3 regions of the Streptococcus zhangguiae genome follow, and region 3 is predicted to be linked to each of the others. Evidence: predicted binding sites of a transcription regulator. Region 3 holds the regulator's gene; each other region holds the start of a gene.
What was found. Region 3 encodes Rex, which represses fermentation and respiration genes when NADH is low (regulators of the CRP and FNR family bind a similar motif). Its sites were predicted from a motif close to TTGTGAANTANTTCACAA; they were not measured.
Positions count from the first base shown of each region.

Region 1: adhE (bifunctional acetaldehyde-CoA/alcohol dehydrogenase) is a predicted target of Rex. The motif match lies at 2,223-2,240, and genes of this name have one in related genera.
Region 2: J5M87_RS07030 (zinc-dependent alcohol dehydrogenase family protein) is a predicted target of Rex. The motif match lies at 938-955, and genes of this name have one in related genera.

Region 1 covers NZ_CP072115.1:196,644-201,088, reverse strand. The annotation lists gene adhE (bifunctional acetaldehyde-CoA/alcohol dehydrogenase) at 1-2,130, opposite strand, end outside; gene hisS (histidine--tRNA ligase) at 2,389-3,669, opposite strand; gene rpmF (50S ribosomal protein L32) at 4,011-4,193, shown strand; gene rpmG (50S ribosomal protein L33) at 4,209-4,358, shown strand.
Region 2 covers NZ_CP072115.1:1,480,197-1,484,641, forward strand. The annotation lists gene J5M87_RS07030 (zinc-dependent alcohol dehydrogenase family protein) at 1-925, opposite strand, end outside; gene J5M87_RS07035 (ABC transporter ATP-binding protein) at 1,602-2,312, opposite strand; gene J5M87_RS07040 (ABC transporter ATP-binding protein) at 2,312-3,076, opposite strand; gene J5M87_RS07045 (branched-chain amino acid ABC transporter permease) at 3,076-4,026, opposite strand; gene J5M87_RS07050 (branched-chain amino acid ABC transporter permease) at 4,029-4,445, opposite strand, start outside.
Region 3 covers NZ_CP072115.1:1,106,024-1,110,468, reverse strand. The annotation lists gene gyrA (DNA gyrase subunit A) at 1-880, shown strand, start outside; gene J5M87_RS05385 (class A sortase) at 885-1,625, shown strand; gene radC (RadC family protein) at 1,702-2,382, shown strand; gene J5M87_RS05375 (gamma-glutamyl-gamma-aminobutyrate hydrolase family protein) at 2,379-3,071, opposite strand; gene J5M87_RS05370 (redox-sensing transcriptional repressor Rex) at 3,077-3,715, opposite strand; gene J5M87_RS05365 (DUF4649 family protein) at 3,826-4,041, opposite strand; gene J5M87_RS05360 (DUF1831 domain-containing protein) at 4,038-4,391, opposite strand; gene J5M87_RS05355 (cysteine desulfurase family protein) at 4,391-4,445, opposite strand, start outside.

The sequences.
Region 1 (4,445 bases), 910 kb from region 3:
TTCAAAATCAGCATTCTTAACAGAACTTTCAAGACTTTCAAAGACCAAGCGAATGGCTTGCAAGGCTAGACCATCTGTGTAATCGTTCGCCATTTGTGATACATAGGCTTCTGTCGCATGAGTTAAGACGTCCATACCTGTATCAGCTGCAATAAAGCCTGGAACAGTCATGACAAGCGCTGGATCCACAATCGCTACGGTCGGTGTCAATGAATAGTCTGCAATTGGGTACTTACGGTTATTTGCCTTATCAGAGATAACAGCAAATGGTGTTACTTCTGATCCTGTACCAGATGTTGTTGGAATAGCGACAAATTTCGTCTTCTTACCTAATTCTGGGAATTTGAAGGCACGTTTGCGAATATCCATGAATTTTTGAACTAAGTCATGGAAGTCAACTGTTGGTTGCTCATAGAAGAGCCACATAACCTTGGCAGCATCCATTGGAGAACCTCCCCCAAGGGCGATGATGGTATCCGGTTTGAAGCTACGCATCAACTCTGTACCCTTGTAGACAGTTGTAATATCTGGATCAGGTTCTACATCCGCAAAAATTTGGTATACCACCTTATTGCGACGAAGTTCTAGCTGTTCAAGAATTCGTTCTAAGAACCCAAGTTCAACCATGGCATGGTCTGTGACAATCATCACCCGTTCTACATCGCGACATTTTTGAAGATACTGAATCGAATCGCGCTCGAAGTATGTTTTTGAAGGAACTTTAAACCATTGCATATTATTTCTACGTCTTCCTACTTTTTTGATGTTCAAGAGATTAATAGCACTCACATTATCACCGACAGAGTTACGCCCATAAGAGCCACAGCCTAGTGTCAATGATGGTAAGAAGGCATTGTAAACATCTCCGATTCCACCAAAGGTAGATGGAGAATTGCAAATGACACGAATAGCACGTACGGCTTGCCCAAATTCTTTAGCCAATTCTTCGTCTGCTGTGTGAATCGCTGCAGAATGACCGAGTCCGTGGAATTCCACCATTTGGCGCGCTTTATTGATTCCGTCTTCGCGAGATTCCGATTTCAAAACAGCAATAACTGGAGATAATTTTTCACGAGTTAGCGGTTCTTTTTCGCCTACTTCTTTACATTCCGCTGCTAGGATATTCGTTCCTTCTGGTACCGTAAATCCTGCTTGCTCAGCAATCCAAACTGCTGATTTCCCAACAATATTTGGATTGAGTTTGGCTTCTGCACAGTTTTTACCATTGGCTTTTGCCCCAAAGCAGAACTCTTCTAACAAGGCTTTTTCTTTTTTATTCACAAAATAGGTATGATATGATTTGAATTCTGCGACAAATTCATCATAGATTTCTTTATCGATAATCACTGCTTGCTCAGAGGCACAGACCATTCCGTTATCAAATGATTTAGACATGACAATATCATGAGCTGCCTGACGAATATTAGCAGATTTTTCAACATAAGCAGGAACATTACCTGCACCCACACCAAGAGCTGGTTTTCCACATGAGTAGGCTGCACGCACCATGGCATTTCCACCTGTTGCAAGGATTGTCGCAATTCCGTCATGATTCATCAACTCAGATGTTGCTTCCATAGATGGTTTTGTAATCCACTGTATACAGTTTTCAGGAGCACCCGCTGCAATCGCAGCATCACGAACAATTTGAGCCGCATGTGCTGAAGATTCTTGTGCAGATGGGTGAAAAGCAAAGACGATTGGATTACGGGTTTTCAGAGCAATCAATGATTTGAAGATAGCTGTTGAAGTTGGATTCGTTGTTGGAGTAATACCACAAACCACACCAACTGGTTCTGCAATCAAGGTCAATCCATTGACATCATCTTCTTCAATGATACCAACTGTTTTTGTATGACGCATATTATTGACAACATGTTCGCAGGCAAACAGATTTTTTGTCGCCTTGTCTTCAAAAACGCCACGCCCAGTTTCCTCAAAAGCATGAAGAGCTAAGGCACCATGTTGATCAAGCGCTGCTACTGATGCTTTTGCAACAATATAGTCTACCTGCTCTTGATTCAACCGACGAAACTCCTCCAGGGCCACTAAACCTTTTTGCACAAGACTATCAACATGCGCACGAGCTTCTACTAATTTTTCCTCTGGTGATACTGTTTTCTCAGCCATCTATGATTCCTCCAAATTGTTTTCTGTCAACTTTCTTTTGTTAACTTTTTCACAAATATATTCTACACCTTTTCTTTTGTTTTGTAAATAGTTTGTTAAAAAATTCACAAAGAATTCCGGTAAGATTTGTGATTTTTTCACTAATATGCTTGTAAAACAAGGAATTTTCAATTGAATTTGTGAAAATTTTATAAAACTTTTTTTATTTCACAAATGAAAACCAGGAAAATTTTACGACATTTTCCTGGTTTTCATTGATTATTTGCCGATTTTTTCCATGATTTCCTTGAAATTTGTTTCTAATTCTTCCAAGTTCACAATGACTTCTTCTCGTGTTTGATTATTTTTAACGGTAACTTGACCTTGCTCCATCTCACTTTGACCAAGAGCAATAAGGGCTGTCGCCTTCAATTGATCAGCAGATTTAAATTGTGCCTTGAGTTTTCGACCCAAGTAATCACGTTCGACCTTAAATCCTTGATTACGAAGAGCTTGAGTAATTTCCAAAGCCTTACCATTTACTTCTTGTCCCAAGACAGCGATGTACACATCCAATTCCTCTGCCACAGGTAACTCAACTCCCTGCTTTTCAAGAACGAGAAGCAAACGCTCCATTCCCATTCCAAAACCAAAAGCTGGCGTTGCTGGTCCTTCAAAATACTCCACTAGCCCATCGTAGCGTCCACCCGCACAAATGGTTAATTCACTACCAGACACCTCTGTAACAAATTCAAAAATCGTGTGGTTATAATAATCCAAGCCACGAACCATGTTGGTATTGATAACATAGTCAATTCCAAGACTTTCAAGCATTTCCCGAACACTATCAAAATGCGCCTGACTTTCCTCGTCCAAGTAATCCAAAATAGACGGTGCATTCTCAACTGCTAGCTTATCTTCTTTTTCCTTACTATCTAGAACACGGAGAGGATTTTCCTCCAAACGGCGTTGGCTATCTTTCGATAAAGTTGCTTTCAGTGGCGTTAAATAATCAATCAAAGCCTGACGATAAGCGGTACGGCTTGCACTACTTCCCAAGGTATTCAAGTGCAGCGTAATATTTTGAATGCCAATTTCCTTGAAAAACTGGGCTGCCATGGCAATCGTTTCTACATCTGTTGCAGGATTACTTGAACCAAAGCATTCTACCCCAATCTGGTGAAATTCACGTAAACGCCCTGCCTGTGGCCGCTCATAACGAAACATCGAGCCCATATAATACAATTTCACAGGTTTTTGGACTTCTGGCGCAAAAAACTTATTTTCTACGTAAGAACGTACAACTGGCGCTGTTCCCTCAGGTCGAAGCGTGATGTGGCGATCTCCTTTATCATAGAAATCATACATCTCCTTACTCACGATATCTGTGGTATCCCCAACCGAGCGACTAATCACCTCATAATGTTCAAATATTGGCGTGCGAATTTCTTGGTAATTGTATTTGCCAAAAGTCTTTCGTGTAAATTCTTCTACATACTGCCACTTGGCAGATTCTTTTGGTAAGATATCTTGTGTCCCTTTCGGTTTCTGAAATTTCATCTTCTTCTATTCCTTTCTATCAATAATCGGTGCTGATATAGACAATACTTGGTTTTCTTCCTCTATTTTAGCACACTTTTGTGATTATTTCTGTCATTTAAAAATATTTTTCAAAAAATCTGTCAAGTAACTTTACTTTACAAAAAAAATATGATATTCTATTACAGTTGGCAAAAGCCAAATGAATAGGATAGCCTTTCTATTTTCATTTAGTACTAGGCAATGCATCGCAGGCATAACTGGAGTTAAGCAAGATGCATTAACAATGTAATAAGTGAAAATAGACGGACTATGAAACTAAAACGAGCCTCGCTCGTCCATTACAACGGAGGAAAAAAGAAATGGCAGTACCTGCACGTCGCACATCAAAAGCGAAGAAAAACAAACGTCGTACACACTACAAATTGACAGCTCCATCTGTAAAATTTGACGAAACTACTGGAGATTACTCACGTTCTCACCGTGTATCTTTGAAAGGATACTACAAAGGACGTAAGATTGCTAAAGCTGCTGCAGCTGAATAATAGAAGGGAGATACCATGCGCGTAAATATTACACTTGAACACAAAGAATCTGGTGAACGCTTGTACCTTACTTCTAAAAACAAACGTAACACTCCAGACCGTCTTCAATTGAAAAAATACTCACCAAAATTGCGTAAACACGTGATTTTCACTGAGGTAAAATAGGGATTCACTACACGTCAATAGACAGTAGAAACCTTGATTTAAAGCGATTCTTGAAATTCTGAATTTCACTATATTGCAATAAAAATC
Region 2 (4,445 bases), 370 kb from region 3:
TATGCGATTCCATCGCTTTCAACAATTGTGGTGTTGTATTGGTAGATACAAGACCTGTTGTTACATTGATGTTGCGAATCCATAGACGATCCAAGTCAAATTGAACTGGCACACCGTGCACTCCTGCATTGGCAATCGTACCATCAATAGCAATAATATTTTGACAGAAGTCAAATGTCGCTGGAATACCAACTGCTTCAATCGCTACATCCACACCACGTCCATCGGTTAAGTCAAAGATTTCTTGAATCGCTTTTTCTGTATCAGCTGAATTGACCTTATGTGTCGCACCAAATGAAAGGGCAGTATCCAAACGGTTATCATCCAAATCAACCATGATAATCTTTGCTGGTGAGTAGAATTGGGCAGTCAGCAAAGCTGCCAAACCAACCGGTCCTGAACCGATAATCGCGACGGTACAACCTGGCTCTACTTTACCTTTTAAAACACCAATTTCATAACCTGTTGGAAGAATGTCTGACAACATTACCAAGGCTTCATCTGACAAACCTTTTGGTGTGTGGTAAAGCGTATTGTCTGCATGCGGTACACGTAGGTATTCAGCTTGCGTACCATCAATCAAGTGACCAAAAATCCATCCACCTTCGTCTTCACAGTGAGCATAGATTCCTTTTCGACAATAGTAACATTTTCCACATGCACAGACACAAGAAACTAAAACCTTATCACCTTTTTTGAAGTTTGTAACGCCTTCACCAACTTCTTCAACAACCGCAATACCTTCGTGTCCTAAAATACGACCACTTTCAACGACAGGAACATCTCCTTTGATGATGTGAAGGTCTGTTCCACAGATAGTTGTTTTCAACATACGAACAACAGCGTCAGTCGGTTTGCGAACAACTGGTTTTTCGACATCAACAAAGGCTGCTTCGCCTGGTTTAACATATGTATAAGCTTTCATAACTTTCTCCATTTGTGAATATTTTTACCATGTTAGTATAACATACTATTTCTATTTTTTGCAAGCGCTTTCTTAAAAAATTCTTTGTTTTTTTTAAACAAAAAAGTGAGGGAGGTAGGCAAACGCGTAAAAAACCTACTAGAAACGGACTAGTAGCCTGACATACAAATTTTTCGCTTTGAGGGAGGTAGGAAGAAATTTTTTGTATTCTTTTGAATTTCTGTATGAGCACTCGAATGATGAAAGAAGAAACTTCGCTCCCCATCACTTTCTAGAATTGAATATGAGACAATCTTGGGAATTAAAAACGAACAAGTGCGTAATCAACCTTGATAACAAACTATTTTACTAAGATTGAACAGAAAATCTGGATTTATTTGCCCAGACTTATCTCCGCCTACTGGACTAATGAAGAAAAGCAGTTTACGCTAGGTCCTACTTCCATCCTAAAACAACCCGTCAGCAGCTTAAAAATATCCTTGCACGTTATCAAAAAGAGGATTTGCATCCACAAATCCTTATTTTCAACTTTCAAGGTCCACTGGACTAAGTAAAGAAAACTAGCTTGCGCTAGTTCCCATTTCCAACCTAAAACAAGCCGGACTTAGAAAACTGGACGGGACACACTGCTTCGCAGTGTTCCTATTTCCAACTTAAAAAGGTCCACCGGACCTTTTTAACCACCTAGATATGCTTTTTTGACTTCTTCTGAGGCGAGGAGTTCGTGTCCTGTTCCTGATAGGACAATTTTCCCTGTTTCAAGTACGTAGCCTCGGTCTGCGATTGAAAGTGCCTTATTGGCATTTTGTTCAATCAAGAGGACGGTTGTCCCTTGTTTTTGAATATCTTGAATAATATCAAAAATTTCTTGAATGAAAATAGGTGCAAGTCCCATAGAAGGCTCATCAAGGAGCAATAATTTTGGCTGGCTCATGAGAGCACGCCCCATCGCAAGCATTTGCTGCTCCCCTCCTGAAAGGGTTGCGGCATCTTGGTTTTTCCTTTCTTCCAAACGCGGGAAACGAGCAAAAATCTTTTTCAAATTGGCTTGATTTTCTTCACGATTGTTGCGCAAGAAAGCACCCATTTCCAAATTTTCCATAACCGTCAAACCAGCAAAAACATGGCGACCTTCTGGGACTTGAGACAAGCCATCTGCTACAATTTTACGAGCCGGAATACGTTGGATTTCATTTCCTAAAAAGCTAATTGTACCAGAAGATGGACGTACCAAGCCTGAAATGGTTCGTAAGATAGAGGTCTTGCCTGCACCATTTGCACCAATTAGTGTAACCACTTCTCCTTCATTGACTTCAAAGGATACATTTTTTACTGCTTCGATGACACCGTAATGGACGGATAAATTTTCCACTGTTAACATTGACATTAGGCCTCACCTCCAAGATAAGCTTCGATAACACGTTTATTGGTCTTGATTTCCTCTGGTGTGCCATGTGCAATCAGGCGACCATATTCCAAGACATAGATTCGTTCTGTAACTTCCATGACCAAGCTCATATCATGCTCAATCAGCATGATTGTAATGTTGAACTCATTTTTGATTTTACGAATCAATTGGGTCAATTCAGCTGTTTCCTGTGGGTTCATCCCAGCTGCTGGCTCATCAAGAAAGAGAATTTTAGGCTCAGTTGCTAAGGCACGTACAATTTCCAAACGGCGTTGTTGTCCGTAAGGAAGATTCTTGGCCAAGGTATCTGCATCCTTATCCAAATCAAAGATTTTTAAGAGTTCAATGGCTTTTTCACGCAGAGCTACCTCATTCTTGTAAAAGGCTGGTAGGCGGAAAAAACTGGCAAAGACATGGTTTTTCCCATGATTGCTTAAACCGATTAAGACATTTTCCAAAACCGTCATATCTTTAAAGAGACGAATGTTTTGGAAGGTCCGTCCCAATCCTAGAGAAGCAATTTTAGAAGGTGCCTTTCCATTTAAAGGAGTACCTGCTAGGCTAATCGTTCCTTCACTTGGCTCATAGACACCCGTCAAGAGATTAAAGAGGGTTGTCTTTCCTGCACCATTTGGACCAATTAAGCCGACCAGTTCACCCTCGTGTAATTCCATTGTGACATCACCAACTGCAGTTAAACCGCCGAAATTTTTGGTTAATTTTTGTACATCAAGAAGTGCCATTAGTTCGCTTCCTCCTTTTTCTTGAAGAATCGAGCAAAGGATAATTCCTTCGTTCCCAATAGACCACCTGGGCGGAAAATCATCAATAAGATGAGGGCAAATGAATAGATAATCATACTCACACTAGCATAACTCTTGAGATAGACATTCAAAACGCCTAGTACAATCGCTGCAACAAAGGTCCCTGTAATAGAGCCAAGTCCCCCCAATACGATGATAATCAAAATATTAACAGAGGTCATGAACGCAAAGTCTTTTGGTACAATCGTACCAACATAGCCTGCATGGAGACCACCCGCAATAGCTGCTGTCATGGCACCAAAGACAAAGGCAATGACCTTCATTTTAGTAGGATTCACCCCGACAGATTCTGCCGCAATTTCATCTTCCCGAACAGAGATGACTGTCCGTCCCATAGGACTACGTAGGAAGTTCACAGTGAAAATCGTTGTAATCACCACAAAAGCATAGACTAATTGCCAGTTGGTAAAGAGGGGAATTCCCATAATCCCAGCTGCACCGTTCGTTACTTTTCCGCCATTGATAATAAAAATACGGATAATCTCTGCCACACCAAGCGTTGCGATTGCCAGATAATCTCCTTTCAAACGGAGAGTTGGCAAACCAACCAAGAGGGCTACTCCACCTGCAAGTATCATTCCAACAAGTAGCGAAATAGCAAAACCTGCATAGCTAGGCATCATTTTCCCTAGAACACCAACTGAGTAAGCACCAATAGCCATAAAACCAGCATGCCCGAGTGAGAATTGACCTGAAAAACCAACAATCAAGTTCAAACCGACTGCCATGATGATGTTAATCCCAATTTGTTGAACCACTTGGATATAGTAGAAGTTCAAGATACCTGTTGCAACGAGTCCTTGAATGACTCCAAAACCAGCTAGTAAAACAGCTAGCCAAATTGCATTTACTTTTAGATTTCTTGCCATGATTACACCTTCTCTTTCACGTTTTTGCCAAGAATACCACTTGGTCTTACCAATAAAATGATAATCAAGACAATGTAGACAATCGCATCACGGAAGGTATCTAAGCCAATAACATAGGTAAAGGTTTCAATTACTCCGATAACAAAGCCACCTAGCGCAGCACCAGGAATAATTCCAATTCCACCTAGAACCGCAGCAACGAAGGCTTTCAAGCCAGGTGTCATCCCCATAAGTGGCTCAATCTGGTTGTAGTATAAACCGAGTAAGACCCCTGCTGCTCCTGCCAAGGCTGATCCTAAAGCAAAAGTAAAGCTAATCGTACGATTGACATTGATTCCCATTAGCTGTGCTGCATCGCTATCGACAGAAACAGCACGCATGGCTTTCCCCATCTTTGTTTTCTGAACAATCAACTGCAA
Region 3 (4,445 bases):
TCAAAAACGTGGAGGACGTGGTGTTCAGGGAACAGGGGTCAAAGACGATGACTTCGTCCGCGAATTGGTTTCAACCAGCACCCATGACCGTCTCCTCTTTTTTACCAACAAGGGGCGTGTCTATCGTCTAAAAGGCTATGAAATTCCTGAATACGGCCGTACAGCTAAGGGCTTGCCAGTTGTGAATCTCTTGAAGTTAGAAGAAAATGAGTCGATTCAGACCATTATCAATGTTACCAAGGAGCAAGAAGAAGGACATTATCTCTTCTTTACTACTCGTCAAGGAATTGTCAAACGAACCAGCGTTGCTGAATTTGACAATATCCGTCAAAACGGCTTGAAGGCTCTGAATCTAAAAGAAGATGATGAATTGATTAATGTTTTCTTGACAGATGGTCAAACAGATGTTATCATGGGATCCAAATTCGGTTATGCCGTCCGTTTCACAGAAACAGATGTCCGCAATATGAGTCGTATAGCGACCGGTGTGCGGGGAATGAGACTGCGTGAAGGGGATTGTTTAGTCGGAGCAGCAGTTGTCTCTGATGACCAAGAAGTTCTTGTGTTGACGGAAAACGGTTTCGGAAAACGCACGCCTGCCACAGAGTATCCAACGAAAGGGCGAGGCGGTAAAGGGATTAAAACCGTTAAGGTTGCAGAAAAAAATGGCTATCTAGCAGGCCTAACAACCATTTCAGGCGATGAAGACATCATGGTGATTACAGATACAGGGGTTATCATTCGGACTAATGTTGCCAATATCTCACAGACTGGCCGTTCAACCATGGGTGTAAAAGTCATGCGATTGGATGATGAGGCAAGTATTGTCACATTTGCCTTAGTGGAAGCTGCAGATGCTAAAGATTCAGAGGAAAGATAAGAGTATGAGTAAACGAACCAAAAATAGGAAGAAAAGCGGTAATTGGCGAAATATCTTAGCCGTCCTTCTCCTTCTTATTGCTATTGCATTGATTTTTAATACCTCCATTCGCAATATGGTGATTGCATGGAACAGTAATCGATACCAAGTGGCAAACGTAACGGAAGAAAGTATTGAAAAGAATAAGCAGGCTGAGACAACATTTGATTTTGATCAGGTTGAATCAATCTCGACGGAGTCAGTTTTAAAAGCCCAATGGGAATCCCAACAACTTCCAGTTATTGGTGGAATTGCCATTCCAGATTTAAACGTGAATTTGCCAATTTTCAAAGGATTATCAAATGTCGCTTTAATGTATGGAGCGGGAACGATGAAAGAAACGCAAGAAATGGGACAAGGAAACTATTCGCTTGCGAGTCATCATATTTTTGGGATTACTGGAGCTAGTGAAACACTTTTTTCACCACTTGAAAAAGCAAAGGAAGGAATGAAAATTTATCTGACGGATAAACAAAATGTCTATACCTATGTAGTGACAAGTGTTCAATCTGTGACTCCTGAAAGTGTCTATGTGATTGATGATGTAGAAGGTCAAACAGAGATTACGCTTGTGACATGTGAAGATTTTGAAGCCACAATGAGGACAATCGTCAAAGGAAGACTAGAGAGTAGCATTCCTTACAATGAGACACCAAAAGATGTATTAAAACATTTTGAAAAACAATATAATCAGCTACAATTATAAAAGGTTGGGATACTATTTCCCTTCCTTTTATTTTTTTACGAATAATACTGGTAGAGAGAAAAAAGGAGGATGAAAGATGTATAAGGTATCATTTCAAGAAGAGAAGTTATTGCCGAGGGAACGTTTATTAGAGGTAGGTGCAGAGCGCCTCAGTAATCAAGAATTATTGGCTATTTTACTTCGTACAGGGACTCGGAATCAACCAGTTTCAGTTCTTTCCAATCATCTACTCTCAAAAGTAACCAGCCTGGCCATGTTACGAGAGTTATCCATTACTGAGTTACAAGAATTGGCAGGTATTGGACAGGTTAAAGCAATTGAAATCAAAGCGATGATTGAATTAGGCAGCCGAATTAACCAGTCTGCCTTGCTTGCTGAAACACAAATTGTAGGTAGTGAGCTCCTTGCTAGAAGAATGATGCAAGAAATTGGATCTAACAAGCAGGAGCACCTTGTAGCCATTTATTTGGATACACAAAATAAAATTATTAGTCAGCGGACCATTTTTATCGGTAGTGTGAATCGTAGTATTGCAGAGCCTAGAGAAATCTTGCACTACGCAGTCAAAAGCATGGCTACGTCACTGATTATTGTTCATAATCATCCTTCCGGCTTTGTTCAACCAAGTCAAAACGATTTAGCCTTCACAGAGAAACTAAAAAAGTCCTGTGAGATACTAGGACTTATTCTTTTAGATCATTTAATTGTTGGAAAATCGAACTACTATAGTTTACGAGAAGAACACCAGCTTGATTAGAAGTTTTGGACAAAATAGTTAAAAAGGGATTGAGATGCTACTTGGTTCTCGTAGAGCATTTCAGGATGCCATTGAACACCCAAAAACGGTGTTTGTTCCGTCATGATGACAGCTTCTATTATCTGGTCTTCTGACTGACCGATGACCTGTAAAGGAGTTGCCAATTGGTCTATAGCCTGTCTATGGAAGGAATTAACCATTGGTTTTTCTCCGTAAATCGTCGAAAGTGGCGTGTCCGGTTGGAGATGTATTGGGTGTGACGGACTATTTGCAGCACTCGTTTGCCAATGATTCGGTATTTCTTGATGTAGGCTACCACCCATAGCAACATTAAAAAGTTGCATTCCTCGACAGATACCTAAAATGGGTTTTTGTTGCTTAATAGCTTCCTCGATGAGTGCCATCTCAAAGCGATCACGATTGGGATGATAGTTCTCACTTTCAATCGTCTTTTCTTGTCCGTAATAATGTGGTAAAACATTTTGTCCGCCTGTCAGAATGAGTTTATCAATCATACGGATATAACTTTGTACTAAATCAGGAGAAACAATTGGTAAGATAAGAGGAATTCCCCCAGCAGTTTCAATTGCCCTGACAAAACTAGTTGCTGCGTAGGATAGGAGTGGCTCGGTATCATCGGTTGCATTGAGAAATTCATTACCAGAAATACCGATAATTGGTTTTGTCATAAAAACTAGCCCTTTCTCATGAAATAAAGCAGTGTTTGCAACTCGCTCGTTAAATCAACATATTGTACGACGACATCTTTGGGTACAGATAAGTTGACAGGTGAGAAACTCAAGATTCCCTTGACTCCAGCTTGAACAAGGATATTGGCAACTTCTTGGGCCTTGGTGCTAGGTACTGTTAAGATAGCGGTTTGGGCATTTGCCTCCTTCATTCTTTCTTCGATTTCTGAAATTCCATAGATAGGGACGTTTTCATCAATAGTACCGACGGCTGGGTGATTATCTGCCTCAAAGGCCATGATAATTTTCATTTTATTCCGTTCATGGAAACGATAATGAAGGAGAGCCAGACCCATATTGCCAACCCCAACCAGCATGACATTCGTGATGGAATTATCATTTAAGATATCAGCGAAGAAATCCATCAATTTTTTGACATCGTAACCAAATCCTCGGCGACCTAATTCACCAAAGTAAGAAAAGTCACGACGGACAGTGGCAGAATCAATTCCAATAGCTTCTGCAATTTCCTTTGAACTCGCTTTTTCAATATTTCCAGCATGAAATCGTTTAAATACGCGATAATAGATTGATAAACGTTTGGCAGTAGCACGGGGGATTGGTGTATTTTTTTCGTTTTTCACAATCTTTTTTGCTCCTTTCGATAACTAATTCTATTTTAGTAAAGGTTTGTGAAAAAAGCAACAGATTACACCTAAAAATACAGAAAAAACAAGAATTGCTTCTTGTTTTTTTAGTGATTCTTTGGATCAATTGATTTGAGATAGCGATATAAATCGCCTACCAATCCTTGATAACCCAAGTCATTACCGTCTTGAGTGAGCGAGAGCACGTTTAGGTTATCAGGAATGGTCACACAACCAGAAAAAGCAAGGAGTAGGGCATCAAAATTGCCAAAAGTTTGTGAGCGGATTTGCTGATAAGAATCTTGATAACGTAGCTCAATCATGCTTTTGTACTTTCTTTTGTGAAAATATCTCGGTCAACTAAGCTATCCATGAGGAAGTAAAATTTTTCTTGGATAACTGCATTGCCACCTGCTTTAAAAATATCCACCAAGCGTAAGCCAGATTTATCTGTGATATTGATTTTAAAAGCTGTTAAATCTTTGTTGATGATAATTTTTAAGAGAAAACCTTGATTAGAGTTGGGAATTTCTTCTAGCATACGTGTTAATTGATAATTACCAACTTGGGTTTGTTCAAATGTATTGTCACGTAAGGTGAATTTTTTGATAGCTGGGTGAATCGAGTAGGTATAGTCACAATTTTTTAGGGTTACAGATGTTGTAAAAGCCATTAACAAATGCCTCCGATGATTTTATGTAGTTGATTGATGAGGAAATCTAGTTCC